One region of the Virgibacillus sp. L01 genome, then DNA from elsewhere that is predicted to be linked to it. Evidence: riboswitches for the same ligand, from Rfam matches in the RefSeq annotation. Region 1 holds a riboswitch; the other holds the start of a gene.
What was found. A riboswitch is a leader RNA that binds a small molecule or an ion and turns the genes downstream of it on or off. The one in region 1 is predicted to bind S-adenosylmethionine.
Positions count from the first base shown of each region.

Region 1 (8,740 bases):
CACGTTCATTACTATATATGTACCCATTTTGTTTGGCAAGTATCAGTAAATCATATTTCGATTGTGTTACACTTTTGCCTAATTAAAAATAATTCCCTGTAAATCATATGTTTAAACGAAAAAAATTCGCCTTCATAAGAAGACGAATTTATTTGGCAGATAAGAAAGTATAAATCCTTCCTAACTGCATAAGTGCAACTAAGGCTTTCGCCATAAAGGCTTGGCGACAAGCCAAGTTTTCTAACAGTTAGGAAAGTAGTACCTTCCTAACTGCATAAGTGCAACTACTAACCTATAGCTATTGGTGCTCGCTCTTTTTTAAATAGTATACAAAAATCCTCAATCATGGCACTTGCGGTCGGGAAGGACCCTGCACCTGGTCCTGTAAAAGTTAAGTCACCAACAATATCGCCTTTAATATGAATAGCGTTGTTTACGCCTTCAACAGCATATAATGGATGCTCTTTTGAAACAGCTTCTAGTTCAACGCTCGCAGTAAGGTTCCCTGCAGCATCATGGCCTATCTTTGCAATATGCTTTAATCGCTTGCCTTCTGTTTGTAAAGCCTGAATGGATTCTTCGGTGGTATTACGTATACCAACGCGTGTAACATGCTCTATATCTGGCTGTTTTTCAAAAATAAGATCACTGAGAATCATTAGCTTATAAAATGCATCAAATCCATCAATGTCATTTTCAGGATTTGATTCGGCATAACCCCAGTTTTGTGCCTCATCCAATGCACTGGAGAATGTTATATTCTTTTCCCGCATAGCTGACAGGATAAAGTTCGTAGTACCATTTAAAATTGCTTGCACATATTGGATCTGATTTGCTTTTAACAGCTGTTGGATAGTCTGGATAATCGGTATACCACCAGCTGTTGTTGCATCATATCCAATTCGCACATTGTACCGGGAGGCAAGATTTTTCAGCTCGTCACCGTGAGTTGCAAACATTTCCTTATTAGATGTGATGACGTGTTTTTTTGCCTGAATGCATTTTCTTAGCAATGAAAAAGCTGGTTCTTTTCCAACAATTGCTTCAAAGACAACATCAATTTCAGGATTATTTAAAACAGTATTAACATCTGTTGTAACGTTTGTCTTGGCTGCGATTTTCTGATGTTTGTCAGGATGCTCAATAATAATTGTTGAAATGTTGATGGGGGCCCCGACTAGTTTTTCGAGCCGCTGTTGGTGAATGTGCAGTGTTTGGTAGACACCACATCCAACAGTTCCAAGCCCGATTAACGCAATATTTATCGGTCTCATCTATTAAACCCTCCTCTTTTTTAAAAATAACCGCAGATCCCCCTGTTTTTTATTCTTACGCTTCTACAAGCACGCTTCCAGAGTTATTCCCTCGAATACGAACCGCTTCCTGGTAGATGTTTTTATTTGTAATCACAGAAAGCCCAGCAGCTTTCGCATGTTTCGCTGTTTCATCTGTATTTTTTGGATTTTCCACCCAAACTATTTTACCGTCCTTATTAGTAAATTGCTCAATTGTTTCTGGTGCTAGCGTATTGTTATAGGACAGTACGGCGTCAATTTCAAGTGGCACATCAGCTAGCTGTTTATATGTTTGTTCATTCAATAATGCTTGTTCCGATGAACTTAACGGCACAATTTGAAATCCTAACTGCTGTAATTGCTTTGTACTTTTATAAAAGGAACTAGATTGATCTTCTAATCCGCTAACCGCAACAACTTTTTGGCGGATACCACCATCTTTACGGTCAAAAGGTGATGATAAGAGCCATTTGACTGCATCTTCTTCTGTTACCTGGAATGATTTTGCTTCACCAGTAGCATTAGCAATTGCTTGGTCTAAATCAACTAATATATCATTGGTTGATTCAAGTCCAATAGAAAGTCGGACTAGCTCTTCCGTGACACCACTTTTAACCAGGTCTTCTTCACCTAATTGCTGGTGTGTGGTTGATGCTGGGTGGATGATTAACGACTTCGCATCACCGACGTTGGCAACATGTGACCAGAGTGTAACACCGTCAATCAATTTCCGGCCTGCGTCACGGCCACCCTTTATTCCAAACGTTATAATCGATCCATAGCCATTCTGTAAATATTTAGTGGCTAATTCGTGTGATGGATGATCCTGTAACCCAGGAAAATTAACCCATTCAACTGCAGGATGTTTTTGTAAATATGCTGCAACTTCTTCGGCATTTTTGTTATGGCGCTCAACACGTAAGTGCAATGTTTCCAGACCTTGAAGAAACAGGAATGCATTCTGTGGACTTAGGCAAGCACCTATATCACGCAGTAGCTGTACGCGCAGTTTGGTAGCGAATGCTGCTGGCCCAATATCGACATAGCGAAGGCCGTTGTAACTCTCGTCAGGTTCAGTGAAGACTGGGAATTTACCATTTCCCCAATTGAACCTGCCGCCATCAACGACAACGCCGCCGATAGTTGTACCATGGCCGCCGATCCATTTAGTGGCTGAATGTACAACAATATCTGCTCCCCATGTCAGTGGCTTCGTATTATAAGGAGTCGCAAATGTATTGTCAATGATTAATGGAACCCCGTTATCATGGGCAATTCCTGCAATTTTTTCAACGTCCAGCACATTGAGACTTGGATTTGTAATAATCTCTCCGAAAACAGCTTTTGTTTTTTCGGTAATTGCGGCACGAATACTCTCTATATCTGTACCATCGACAAATTTAACATCGATCCCGTAACGAGGAAGTGTGTTAGCAAATAAATTATATGTGCCACCGTATAGATTGCTGTCAGCAATGATTTCATCACCACTGCTTGCAAGATTTAAAATGGCCAATGTAATGGCTGACATCCCGGAGGAAGTTGCAACTGCGGCTACACCATCTTCCAGTAATGCGATTCGCTGTTCGAATGCATCAACAGTCGGGTTCATAATTCGTGAATAAATATTACCAGGTTCTTGTAGTCCGAAAAGATTTTGTGCATGTTCAGTATCCCGAAAAACATAGGAAGTGGTTTGATAGATGGGTACTGCACGTGATCCTGTTGCTGGGTCCGGCTCCTGACCACCGTGAAGTAACTGTGTTTCCTGATTGTGAAGATGAAAATTTGACATGATAAATTCCTCCTTTAAATTTTTCTGTATTCTGGAGGGAGAGGAGATAATAAAAAGCCCTCTTCCTAAGAAGAGGGCGTAGTATGTAACGATCCTCCCCTTATCTTCCAGATCATACTTGACCTGTAGGATTTAGCACCTTACTAAGCATTCTGAAAAGCTTTTAAGGTTGCTGGGTTTCACAGGGCCTATTCCCTCCACCACTCTCGATAAGAGATGTAACTTTATTGGCAGTTAAGAAAGCATAAATCCTTTCTTACTGTATAAATGTAACTAAGGCTTGGCGTTAAGCCAAGTTTTCTAAAGTTATTGAATATTATAAACGCAGCAATGATTGTACGTCAAGTGAATTCTGAAAATTATTTTTAATTTTTCTCCTTAAGCCGAACTGAGCTGCGATGTGCAGAAGCCATGTAAATAATTAGTGCTATCCAGATTAGTGCGAACGATATAAAATGCGCCAGTGAAAAAGTCTCCTGGTAAACGAAAACACCTAGAAGAAGCATGATAGTTGGTGCAATATACTGCAGAAATCCTATCATTGATAATGGAATTTGTTTAGCTCCGCTTGCAAACAATAACAGCGGGATCGCAGTAACAACACCAGCGCCAAACAGTAATAACCCAAAACTGGAAAACATTGAATCAGCTGCCAATGAACTGTCAGGAATAGATAACAAATAGATAAGAGCAATAGGGGTGACAATCAATGTCTCGATGGTTAAACCGAACATTGCACTGACATCGACTGTTTTTTTCAGCAAGCCGTAAATTGCAAAACTGAATGCCAGCAATAACGATACCCACGGGAAAACACCATAACTGATTGTCAGATTAATAACACCAACTGCAGCCAGCAGAAATGATAACATCTGCCCTCGTGTCAACGTTTCTTTTAGTACAATCATTCCTAGTAAAATGCTTACAAGCGGGTTTATGTAATAACCGAGGCTTGCCTGAATTACGTGTTCATTGTTAACCGCCCATATAAACGTAAGCCAATTGATACTAATGGCGATTGATGCGAATGTAATCCCGGTCAATTTCTTTTTATCGTTTAAAATAATTATGCATTCTTTCAGGAAGAGGTACCATTTTTGCACAACTATAACCACAATAATCATGAAAATAAATGACCATAATATGCGATGTGCTAATATTTCATCAGGTGGAACCTGGTCTATCAGCTTCCAATAAGCAGGAAGAAATCCCCATAATAAATAGGCGCCTGCTGCATATATAATTCCAATCTTATTGTCCTGATTCATTTTGAAAACCTCATTTCTACGATGTGTCCAGATTTGAGAAACACTACTGACATGCAGACTACTAAACTAAATAATTCAACCTTCACTGCCTAAAATAAACGCATAGACCTTGAAAGAATAAGAAAGGCTGAAGATACACTACTGAAGTTGACTTTGGATCAACGGTGAGTAGTTAATATAAACTGCGAACTACTTTTTAAAAAGTTTGAGTGTTATGGTGCCGCTCCGGAAATACACTTCGCGCACCTAGGGCGGCTGATGAGCCTCCTTGTTCCTACGTCGCTGCGTAGTCTCATCTAGGGCTCAGCTCCCACAGGAGTCTACGTGTATTTCCTACGCTGTTAACTGGAGTAAAAATCGCTATAGAATTAATGTGTGACAGCTACACTAGTCCGGGTGAGCGGAGGGCGGTGACTCCAGCGGGAACCGGCTAAAATCAGTCACGTCCTGTGACCAACGCCGGTACTAAAACGTCCTGTTCGTCGTAGCAACAGCTGAAGATCCCGCAGGAAGCGGTTTTTGCTTCCGAGGAAGCTGAAGCGTTGCCCTAAGGTGCGCATCCGCCCGTAGCGACCCCGGACGGCGGGATATGTTATAGAGATTATTCCAGCAGTTACGTCGCAGTTCATATCTTATGTGTACAAAAAACTTTTATCAATGTTGTCAAGGCAACAATTAAAAACGCTCTGTGATTACCAACGTCCCTGTTTGAGCTTATTCTATAGATACGAAAGTTGAGTAAGTAAACCAATTCTAGATTTTCTTTCTGAAAAAAGCAATAACTCTGCTTTTAAAAATTCCTCGGAAAACGCTTTCAAAAAGCCGGTGAATACAATATGATAGAAGTATATGAGATTACAAGAATGTTTATCTAGGGGGAATTACTAATGGCAAAAAAGCATAAACACTTTGAAACATCGGTTATTCATGAAGGATATGACTCGAAAGACATGTTGGGTAGCCTGGCAACACCTTTATTTCAAACATCAACCTACACATTTAAAACAGCAGAGCAGGGCGAACGACGATTTGCTGGTGAGGAAGAGGGCTATATTTATTCGAGGCTGGGTAATCCGACTGTAAGTGTATTAGAAGAACGAATTGCAGCTTTGGAGAATGGCGAACGAGGGCTTGCTTTTGGATCAGGGATGGCAGCTGTGTCTGCTATTTTGATTGCACTGACAAAGGCGAATGATCATGTGCTGTGTTCATCAGGACTGTATGGATGTACATTCGGTTTACTAGCCATGATGGAAAAGAAATATAATATTTCACATGACTTTTCAGCAATGGAAACAAAAGAGGAAATTCGATCATTGATTAAGCCTGAAACGACATGTATTTATGTCGAAACACCCATTAATCCAACAATGAAGTTAATTGATCTTAAAATGGTAGCTGAAGTGGCACATGAAAAAGGAATTCCAGTAGTTGTCGATAATACATTTTCATCACCATATTTACAACGACCAATTGAGTTGGGGTGTGATGTTGTACTCCATAGTGCAACAAAATATATCGGTGGCCATGGAGATGTAGTTGCAGGGCTTGCCGTTGGAAAAAAGGAATTTTTGGATGAAGTTGCAATGACAACCTTAAAAGATATTGGTGGAATTATGTCACCAATGGATGCCTGGTTATTACTAAGAGGACTTAAAACACTGCCTATCAGGATTGACCGCCATTGTGATAATGCCGAAAAAATATTTGAGAAATTGCGTAAACATCCTAAGGTTGCACGTGTTTTTTATCCTAATGATGAAAGTCATCCGGATTTTCCGATTCGTCAAAAACAGATGAAACGGGGCGGAGGTTTAATTTCATTTGAAATAGATGGGACAAAACAGGATGCACAACGAATGCTGAATAACCTGAAGTTCCTGAAAATTGCTGTCAGTCTTGGTGATGCAGAGACATTAATACAGCATCCGTCAACAATGACACATGCTGTTATACCAGAGGAATCACGTCTTGACATGGGAATAACCGATCAGCTTATCCGGTTATCCGCAGGTCTTGAGGCCTGGGAAGACATTTGGGCCGATCTGGAACAAGCTTTGAACAACCTTTAATTATTATGGTCGCATGTCCCATGGTTCTAGCGTCCCAACAATGGTTTCATTATTATCGGTTGTGATAGCGTGAATGACACCGTCTGAAATTTCAGTATGCGTAAGCCAGCGGGAATGGTTATCTTCTAAAATAAATCCTAAAAAGACGCGTCTGTACAAGCAATTTTCTGGTACAGGCGTGTTTTCTTTTTCAAAAAAACGGGCACTACCCTGTATATGAATTAATCGCCAATTAGTACTTAAATCCTGTTTGCCTATCATATCCTTAATTAAAGGAAGGGCTTGCGGAGCTGTTGAATGAATCCAGCTGACCACAATGTCAGGTATACCATGCCTTTCAAACAAGTTAAGTAATTCGTTTGATAAACAAGTACTGTTTTGATAATCAACAGAAATTCCATGAAGTTTTTGTGGCTGTGTGATCTCTTGCTTAAGTTTATTAAGCTTCGTTTTGTTCCGTCCGATTACAGATACATGATATCCTTGTTCTATCAGCCAATGACATACATTTTTCAGCATGCCAGTACCTCCAACAACTAATGCGTGTTGATTTTTCATTTTTCCACATCCTTTATATATAATACTAGGCTAACGTATTAGTTGATTTTATGCTATATTAAAGGATAATGTAACTGCTTGGTAAGGAGAGATATACACGTGAGTTTTTTGTCTGTTTTCTTTGGTTTTATACTTTTCTTTAATATTGCATTGGCATTAGCGATTATCTTTCTGGAACGAAAAGATCCAAGCTCAACATGGGCCTGGTTAATGGTATTGCTTTTCATCCCAATTGCCGGGTTTATTTTGTATTTGATTTTCGGTAAGAGATTAAGCTCCCAGCGGATATTCACATGGGATACAAAAAGTAAGCTGGGTGTAAAAAGGGCTGTACAGCAGCAGTTGCGAGCTATTGAAGAAAATAATTTTGACTTCAAGCATAAAGAATTAGTGGAGTATAAGGACTTATACTACCTGCATTTACGGAATAACGATGCCCTTTTCACACAAGATAATAGTGTGAAAATATATACAGATGGTGAAAAGAAATTTAATGCATTACTTGAGGATTTGGAAAAGGCGGAGGACCATATCCATTTACTTTACTATATTATTCGTCATGATCAATTAGGAAAGAGAATTGCCGATGTTTTAATCAAGAAGGCTGGTCAGGGTGTTGAAGTACGTGCGCTGTATGATGATATGGGTTCGAGAGGAATCAGTAAAAAGTTTCTCAATCGTATGCGTAAAGCAGGGGTGCAGGTTGAATCATTTTTTCCGCCGAAGATACCCAAAGTTAACTTGAAAATCAATTACCGTAATCACCGAAAGCTGGCAATTATCGATGGTACAGTTGGCTATATTGGTGGGTTTAACATTGGTGATGAATATCTTGGCCATAACAAAAAGTTTGGCTACTGGCGTGATACGCATTTACGTATTAGCGGTGATGCTGTGCCAAACATGCAGACACGCTTTATTTTGGATTGGAATCAGGCATCACGTAACGATATTATGTATGAAGACCGTTATTTCGAAGCAGAAAGTGACGGGGATGTTGGGGTGCAAATCGTTTCAAGCGGTCCGGATTCTGATTGGGAACAAATTAAAAATGGCTATATTAAAATGATTATGACAGCAAAAGAATATGTTTACATACAAACGCCATATTTTATTCCAGATGAGAGCCTTCGGGATGCATTACGAATTGCTGTGCTATCAGGTGTTGATGTAAAGATAATGATTCCGAATAAACCGGACCATCCATTTGTCTACTGGGCAACACTTTCTTATATTGGTGATTTGCTTAATGCAGGTGCAGTTGTTTATATTTATCAGCATGGATTTCTTCATGCAAAAACGATTGTTGTTGATGGAAAGATAGCTTCTGTTGGGACCGCGAATATTGACGTGAGAAGTTTTCGGTTAAATTTTGAAGTCAATGCATTTTTATATGATAAAGGTTTAGCAGAAAGATTAGTAGAGGCATTTCACGATGATGTTGCACATTCAACGATAATGACAAAGAAACTATACGCCAAACGCTCATTAGGAATAAGGTTTAAAGAATCGGTTTCCAGATTACTTTCACCTATATTATAAAGAGTACATCGGGAAACAATGGGGAAATATAATGTAAGACTACTATTTAGGAGAGATTTAAATGGAAAGTAAAGCATGCACATATTCTTTGGCGGTGAAAACATCACACGTTTTACCACCAGATACCAATTCACATGGTACATTGTTCGGCGGTAAATTAATGGCACATATTGATGACGTAGCCGCAATATCTGCCGGACGACATGCCAG
Region 1 is NZ_JBQQCP010000001.1:894,504-903,243, reverse strand. Features, by position in the region: gene ACTWQM_RS04100 (homoserine dehydrogenase) at 288-1,274, opposite strand; gene ACTWQM_RS04095 (aminotransferase class V-fold PLP-dependent enzyme) at 1,330-3,090, opposite strand; SAM riboswitch class I at 3,188-3,306, opposite strand; gene rarD (EamA family transporter RarD) at 3,456-4,358, opposite strand; gene megL (methionine gamma-lyase) at 5,246-6,430, shown strand; gene ACTWQM_RS04080 (short-chain dehydrogenase) at 6,434-6,988, opposite strand; gene cls (cardiolipin synthase) at 7,088-8,530, shown strand; gene ACTWQM_RS04070 (acyl-CoA thioesterase) at 8,592-8,740, shown strand, end outside.

Region 2 (8,740 bases), 290 kb from region 1:
ATCAGTTATGCCACCCTCCTGTATGCTATTGAAACCGTACAGTAAGCCGCCAAAACCAATCGTTGACAGTATAATGGATAAGATGTCGATGTCTGTTTTTCGCTGCTCGGTAATATTGCGCATATACAAGAAAGTAAAAAGCAGAATACATGCTGCAATCGGCAGGGTTATCAGAAACAACGAACGCCATTCGAAATAGCTAATCACAACACCGGAGATAGGCGGACCAACCGCGGGCGCAACGTTAATCACAAGCCCGGCCAATCCCATCGCGTATCCTCTTTTTTCCTTTGGATACAGAAGGAACAACATTGTCTGCATTAACGGTATCATTATGCCAGACCCCATTCCCTGAATAACACGCCCAATTATCAGGATGGGAAACGAAGGTGCAACCAAACAGATTAATGTTCCTGCAAAAAACAAGAACATAGCACCCATCATTAATGTCCTTGTTTGAAATTTATCAATTAAATAAGCCGTTATTGGAATCAGAACGGCAATGGTTAACATGTAGCTGGTTGTTAGCCATTGGACTTCCGTTGAGTTAATCTCGAACGCATTCATGATTTTTGGAAAAGCCGTAATTAGCAGAAATTGTGTCAAAACAGATAAAAAAGCAGCCGACAATACAATCCCTACAATTAGGCGTCGTTGAAAACGTGATAGATTCGCCGAAGTCATCTCATCTGCCTCCCTTCGTAGTTAATCATTTCCTTTTTATATACAACCATATTACATGCCACACAATGTTTCAGCAATTAACTAACAAACGGTGAACATTTAAATTAGAAGCGTTTCCGGTTATAGCCATCAATCGGGGTATTCGTACCATCCAGTAATAAATAAACCAGAAAAGCAGTATCATCCGGAATGGCATCCTCAATATGCCCCGTTCTTTCCTAATGCCAATTGCCATACCCACAAACATCAAACTCAAAATAAAAAAAGCAGCCAGTTTCACCAAACCAGCAGCCCTAGCTAATAATATTTTAAGCATACTTTGACAAAATTCGGGAAGTAGCAGGCACATTGGCACAAATACATCGAAGCAAGGGGATGGTTCTTGTGCTTCCTGCAACTTCCAAATGAAGCAAGAACCGTCCCCATGTTGCTTCCTTGCTTCCTCTTCCCTAAAATCAGCTGACCTGCTAAACTTAATGTAACGAAGCAGGTGATTACATGACAAACGTTGTTAAAATATCGATTAGGCATCTAGTGGAACACGTATTTCGAAGTGGGAGTATTGAGTCCGGTGGTTTCCGTTCAGCAAACCCTCTTACAGATGGTACAAAGGCTCACCAGAAGATACAAAAAACGTACAAAAAAGATGATCAGAAGGAAGTCTATCTAAAGGCAGAGATTCCCTTTGAAAATATAAACATTCATGTAGACGGACGCTGTGATGGATTGCTTTTTCAGGAGGACGGGTCGGTAATCGTCGATGAAATCAAGTCTACTTCACATGCGCTCGGTACTATTACAGAAGAGACCTACCCAGTACATTGGGCCCAGGCTGTCTTTTATGCATATATTTATGCGTTAGATCACGAACTTGCGGCAATGACCATTCAGCTTACATATATGCAAGTCAAAACAGAAGAACAGAAACAGTTTCAACGTACTATGACACTTACCGAACTTGAAGACTTTGTAATGGAAGTGGTAAGTGAGTACGCTAATTATGCCAAAGCTAAGACGCAGCATATAACTGACAGAAATACCTGCAGTAAAGAGCTGGTGTTTCCTTATGGAGTCTACCGAGATGGACAGCGAAAGCTTGCAGGATCAGTCTACAAAACGATACTCGATAAAAAGGTTCTGTTTGCCAAAGCTTCCACTGGGATTGGTAAAACAATTTCCACTATTTTTCCAGCAGTTAAATCGATTGGAGAAGGCAACCTCCAGCGCATCTTTTACCTGACTGCAAAAACCATTACCAGGACAGCAGCCGAGGAAGCATTCCAGTTGTTGATTGATAATGGGTTGGAAATGAAGGTTGTCACTATTACAGCAAAAGACAAGATCTGTTTTCAGGAGGAGACTATCTGTACTGCTGAGCATTGTCCTTTTGCTGAAGGTTATTATGACCGGATTAACGGGGCAATTCTGGATATTTTTGAAAATGAATCATTAATGAGCCGTACAGTGATTGAAGCCTATGCCCGGAAACATCGCGTTTGTCCATTTGAATTTTCGCTCGATCTTGCTTACACAGCAGACGCCGTTATTTGTGATTATAACTATATATTCGACCCTAGAGTGTCCCTGAAACGCTTAATAGAAGATCAGAAAAAACAAGCAGTGCTGCTCGTGGATGAGGCACATAACCTAGTCGATCGTGCGCGGGAAATGTACTCGGCGGTGTTGTTCAAATCAGCGTTTTTACAAGTACAAAAAGAATACAAAGATATAAATGGCGCTGTTGCTAAAGCCGCAAAGGCTGTCAATGTTTGTCTCGCAGAAAAGCGAACTCAGGAGAATATTGTAGAAAAACAACTAGATGAGGACCTGGCAGTTCTGGTGGAAAAGTTCACTGCAGTCGCAGAAGAAGAATTGGTTCAAACCCCGGAATCCAATCAACTTTTAGTGGATACTTATTTTGCTGCCAGTACCTTCGCAAAAATCTGCCGGCTCTATGATAAACGCTTTGTCTCTTATGTAGAAGTAGACAAGAACGAGGTAATGATGAAGCTGCTTTGCTTAGATCCATCGCACCTTCTCCAGCAAATGGGAAAAGGTTTCCGTTCTAAAGTTTTCTTTTCAGCTACACTTACACCAGCAGATTACTACAAAAATCTATTAGGAGGAACCAAGGATGACTATGTGTTATCCATCCCTTCTCCATTTGTCCATGAAAATGTAGAGATTCTGGTTAAGCCTTTGTCCACACGCTATCGTGACCGTGAACAGACACTGTTGCCAATGGTCCAGTTTATTCTTGATGCCCTGCAAAAATATGAAGGAAATTTCATCATCTTTTTCCCGTCCTATAACTATATGAATAAGGCTTTCGAAGTATTTAAAACAGAAGCACCAGATGTAAAAACAATTGTCCAGGAAACTGGGATGTCGGAGGAGTTACGGGAGGATTTCCTAACTGCCTTCAAAGCAAACGCAAATGAAAGAATAGTAGGATTTGCGGTTCTTGGTGGCGTTTTTTCAGAAGGGGTCGATTTGAAAGGAGACCGACTTTCTGGAGTCATGGTCGTTGGGGTCGGGCTTCCGCAGATTGGATTCGAACGAGATATTATCAAGGATTATTTCACTAATGAAGGACATAATGGCTTTGATTACGCCTACGTCTATCCTGGAATGAACAAAGTTCTGCAGGCTGGCGGCAGACTCATAAGGTCTGAGGACGATCAGGGGACCATTGTATTAATAGACGACAGATTTTTACAGCCAAAATATCAGAAGCTATTCCCGGAAGAGTGGCGGCAATATAGAGTGGTTTGAAGCATGCAATTTCTAACATTCTACTTGATCTTTTTCGGGTGCCCTTGCTGAACATAGTAGCCGTACCACCTGCAAGAGCGCCTCATTGTTATACCTGGTTTACGTTGTTATTGCTATTCTTGTTGTGTTTGTACAATGACCAGCTCCCTCCTTTGTTGGTATTTATAAAAATATACTTTCTTCATTTCCTATATTAGATTTATACCACTGTGCTTCAACAATTCCATTTAAAAAAGCGCCATCTCATAGAGAATGACGCTCATTACAATTCAGATTCAAGGAACCTGTCCCTATATCATTTTACGGAAAAATAGTTAAAAGAAATGAAAGTAGGTGGATCACTTCTACACATCCATGATCCAAATTATCCCGGAAGCATATGAAACCGAACCCATGTTACTAAAAAATGAAAATAGTACGCTGCTTTTTGCCATAAAAAAAACGCCAAAGATACTGACCTTACAGTATCTTTGGCGTGTTGAGGTGTCAAACTTTACTTCACTTCTATGGAAGCAAGACGTCCCCGTGCATCTATTCTCCCATCACTTCATCAATAGGTCTGATAACTGGTACAGCTGCACCTTCGTATTCTTCTTCAATAAAACTTGTCACTTCTTCAGAATGATAAATATCTACAATCTTTTGAAATGCTTCTTTATCCTTACGATCTGTGTGTGCTGCAATAATGTTAATGTATGGTACATTTTGATCGTCCTCACGAAAGATAGGATCATTTGTTGGATTTAGACCTGCAGCAATTGCAACATCTGAGTTAATAATTGCTGCTGTTGCATCTTGTAAGCCGCGTGCAGTTTGGCCAGCAGTTACAGTAACGATATCAAGATTCTTTGGATTTTTTGTAATACTATCTAGTCCACCAGATCCATTAAACCCTTCTTCTAGCGTAATTAGTTCAGCTTTTTGTAAGAGCATTAATGCTCTTCCCAGGTTTGTTGGTTCTTTTGGAAGGATAATTTGAGCGCCATCTTCAAGTTCACTTACTTCTTTTACTTCATTTGAATAAATACCCATCGGCCAAATAGCTGTTGTTCCAATAGCTGATAAATTCAAATCACGTTCTTTAATAAAAGATTCAAAATAACTTATTGTTTGGAATGCGTTAAGATCAATTTCGCCGTTATCTAGCGCAATGTTCGGTTGTACATAATCACTAAATTGTATAATTTCAATATTTATGCCCTCTTCTTTAGCTAGTTTTTTCACTAGCTCCCATGTAGGGGTTTCTGCCGTTGTAGTTCCTACTTTAACGGTAGTTTCGTCATTACCCGATCCACAACCGGTAATAAATAATAATAATAGAATTAGAATCGTAAATAGTTTTTTCATAGTTAGTCTCCTTCATATAGCTGTAGTAGTTGAATCAGATTCTTCTGATTTTCTTAGATAAATAATTTCCTAAAGATTGAATAAGTTGGACCATAATCACAAGGATTAATACCGTAATAACCATAACTTCTGTTTGGAACTGGTTGTAACCATATGAGATGGCTAAGTCGCCAATACCGCCGCCTCCTACAGCTCCCGCCATAGCTGTGGCACCAATTAGACCAATAATGCCGATTGTTAAGCCTAGGATTAATGAACCTAGTGCCTCTGGCAAAAGGAACTTCCAAATTATTTGCCAAGGTGTTGCTCCCATAGCTTCCGCGAGTTCAATTGTACCTGAACCAACTTCCAACAACGAGTTTTCTACCAATCTTCCTATGTATGGCGCTGTATAAAACACTAATGGCACAATTGCAGCAGTCGTGCCAATAGAAGTTCCTACGATTATCCGAGTAATAGGAATAATTGCAACGATTAGGATAATAAATGGAATCGATCGCAGCGTATTAACAATAATATTCAATACTTTAAAAACAGCTTTATTTTCCAGTATCCCTTGTTCCCTCGTTATAACTAAAATAATTCCCAATGGAACACCAATTAAAATAGAAATGATGAAAGTCACAATGATCATATACAGTGTTTCATTCATTGACCCGAGAAGTTCAGGCCAGAACCAGGACCAATTAAATTCCATCTGGTACAACCTCCTTGATCGTTACTTTTTGCCCTTTGATATAGTCAACTGCGTTATTGATTTCACTTTGTTGTCCATTAAATGCCACAATAATATTACCAAATGGTTCCCCTTGGAGCTCTGTGATCGTCCCATGAATAACATTAACATCGACAGAGAACTTTTTCGCAACATCTGACAGGAGTGGATTATTGGCATATTCTCCTTTATAAAGGATCCGAAAAACAGAATGTAACGTACCTTTTTGTGAAATCTTTCTTAATGTAGCTTCAGGTAATGCGTCGTTAAGTATAGTACGGACAAAACTTCTGGCGATGGTTGTTTTTGGTTCTGTAAACAAGTTAATGATGGAATCCTGTTCCACAATAACACCGGCATCCAGTACGGCGACTCTATCACAAATGTCCCTAATTACGTTCATCTCATGCGTGATTAACAAGATTGTAATTCCCAATTCATCTCTTACCTGTTTTAATAAATCCAAAACTGAGTTAGTTGTATCTGGATCAAGAGAAGAAGTAGCCTCGTCACACAACAGTAAGTGTGGGTCTGTTGCCAGCGATCTAGCAATACCAATTCTTTGCTTTTGGCCTCCGGAAAGTTGTTCAGGATAATGATTTGCTTTATCCTCCAGTCCGACAAAAGACAGCAGTTCTGTCACTTTTTCTTCAATCGCTTGTTTTGAATAGCCCTCTAATATAAGCGGCATAGCAACATTTCCGAAAGCAGTTTTAGAATGCAGTAAATTAAATTGTTGAAAAATCATCCCAATTTTCTTCCGTTCTGTCCTTAACTCCTTTGGGGACAAGTTAGTTAAAGCCTTCCCGTTGATTTCTACTTTACCTGAAGTAGGCTTTTCTAATAAGTTTACACACCGGATTAATGAACTCTTTCCAGCTCCACTATACCCAACTACACCGAATATTTCTCCTTTTTTAATATCAAGGTTAATATCTTTTAATGCCTCGACTGGGTTTTCTTCGTTTTCACCATATACCTTTTGAATTCCGTCAAGTACTAACATGTACGTATTCTCCTTTACTCCCTTAAAACACTTCAGGTGATATCCCTTCACCAAATACAAAAAAGAGCCTTCATAACGAAAGAGGCTCTAATCATAAACCTTATCTTTCAGAATATTTCCTGTAGGAATTAGCACCTTTCATTAAAGAAGGTTGCTGGATATCATCGGGCCTTGTCCCTCCATCACTCTTGATAAGTAATATTAAGTTATTATCTAACGGTTCCTAATATACTAATATAATTATTGCGAAATTGTCAACATTTTAAAATAATTTGTCGAATAAAAGTTGATTAGCGGTTTATTTTTGTACAAACCTTTGAATGGAAAACGGACTAATGTCGAGTTGCGACTTGTGATCTTCTGTTACTAATTGACTCAGAATTTCTCCAACAACACTACTAAATTTAAAGCCGTGACCAGAAAAGCCACAAGCAACAGCAACATGATCATGGTTCGGATGTTTATCGATAATAAAATCTGAATCCGGGGTATTCGTATAGGTACAAGCTTTCCCCAGTTTATGTTGCCCCACCTCAGGTATACACCGCTCTGCGAAACGTGTAACATCCTGTTTGTCTTGTTCATAAGTGCCGAATGTTTCTAAAGGTTTACTCATATCTCTTGGACGTCCACCGTCGTGTCGACCAATTTTAACACCTGCTTCTTTAATGCTTGGAAAGCCGTAATAGGTTTCTGTAGGCAATTCAAACGAGAAGGCTGGAAATGCAGTAGAATCATAGATGCTCTCATCCGTTTCAAACCACGAGAATGTATTCCTTAATTCCTGTAAAGGTAAATCTAATCCGATTAATGGAAGCAAATTTCTAGTGCCAGCCCCAGGCGTTACAATTAACGATTCCGCTGTAAAACTTTCCTGTTGAGTTTCCACCTGTACATGGTTATCAAAAATAGAAATGGAGGTCACTGGCGAGTTAGGCTTAAATTCAGCACCATGTTTCAGTGCCCCTTCTCTAAAAGCCCGGATACAATTCTCACTCATTAAAACACCTGAATCCAATTCATAGCAGCCTATGTACCCTTCTGGAACATTAAATCCTTCCCAGCGATTATTAATGTCTTCAGCCGTTAACTGTTCAACATTTAACGAATAATCCTTTGCGCTTTTTTTTACATTTTGAATAAAATTGGAGTTTGGCTGAGCAATATTAACAACACCAGTATTTACAAAAATATCTTCATCTGACGTCTCTTGAAGCTGACTCCATAACTTCTGTGCTCGTAGTGCCATTTCCGTATAATTTGCACCTTCTCCATAAGCATGCCGTATAATCCTCGTCTCCCCATGATGGGAGCCTTCCGCATGTGGTGGATTATGAGAGTCTATTAGCAGGACACGCTTCCCTTGTTTTGCTAAATAGTAGCCAGCTGACATCCCCATTGAGCCAGCACCAACGATAATAACTTCATAGTCCATGTAATATCCTCCTACCGTAACGACTGAAATTAAAGTCAAATCTATAATAATATGAATAATACATTCATCTGGGATGGAATTCAATAATTTAATTAATAGAATATAATTATAATCTTTACCTAAACAGCTTTCCAGCTTATCCGAGCATCTTGCTTAGAAAACGGCTCAACATATGAAGGAAAACGAATTGCTGACATGCATCATATCGGGATAAAGCGAAAAACCCCGATTCTGATTAACCCAAGCAAAAACATCTTCACCTTCCCAACCCACAGTCCAACTGATTTTGCGTACAGCTGGATTCTTTACAGCCATGTACAAGATATAAAGCCTTTTCGAAATAAACCAAACTCCAAATCAATTAAATGGCCAAAACCACCAAATGGATGTGTCTAATTATACACTTGAAAGATAGTTCCAGCGGACAGGGATGTGCCTGTGGAAATTTATTTAACGATGGCAGGGGATATAAAACCAACAAGTAATATATATCCCCACGCATATCAGTGTAACACTATAAAAAACACTTAATAACTTAGCGCATAAGCGAAGCGGGGGCTGACCCCAATATTTTCATGAAGCAAGGCATACTGTGACCTAGATTTAATACAATAAGTCGATTAAATTACTTAAGTAGTCTCTGTCCCACAAGATTGTATTTGTTTTTTTGGCTAGATCATTGGCAGCTCTAGTAAAATAATTATTTGTTACAACCATGTGCTTTTCAGCTTTATAATAATTCCCTCCAGATACGACCTCCTGAACTGCTTTGTTCCCT
Region 2 is NZ_JBQQCP010000001.1:600,989-609,728, forward strand. Features, by position in the region: gene ACTWQM_RS02710 (MDR family MFS transporter) at 1-684, opposite strand, end outside; gene ACTWQM_RS02715 (ATP-dependent DNA helicase) at 1,183-3,459, shown strand; gene ACTWQM_RS02720 (MetQ/NlpA family ABC transporter substrate-binding protein) at 3,991-4,806, opposite strand; gene ACTWQM_RS02725 (methionine ABC transporter permease) at 4,841-5,503, opposite strand; gene ACTWQM_RS02730 (methionine ABC transporter ATP-binding protein) at 5,493-6,527, opposite strand; SAM riboswitch class I at 6,625-6,725, opposite strand; gene solA (N-methyl-L-tryptophan oxidase) at 6,826-7,962, opposite strand; gene ACTWQM_RS02740 (competence protein ComK) at 8,101-8,358, shown strand; gene ACTWQM_RS02745 (restriction endonuclease) at 8,566-8,740, opposite strand, start outside.
Region 2: it holds a riboswitch for S-adenosylmethionine, as region 1 does, so the genes downstream of both, ACTWQM_RS02730 (methionine ABC transporter ATP-binding protein) here and ACTWQM_RS04095 (aminotransferase class V-fold PLP-dependent enzyme) in region 1, are expected to answer to the same signal.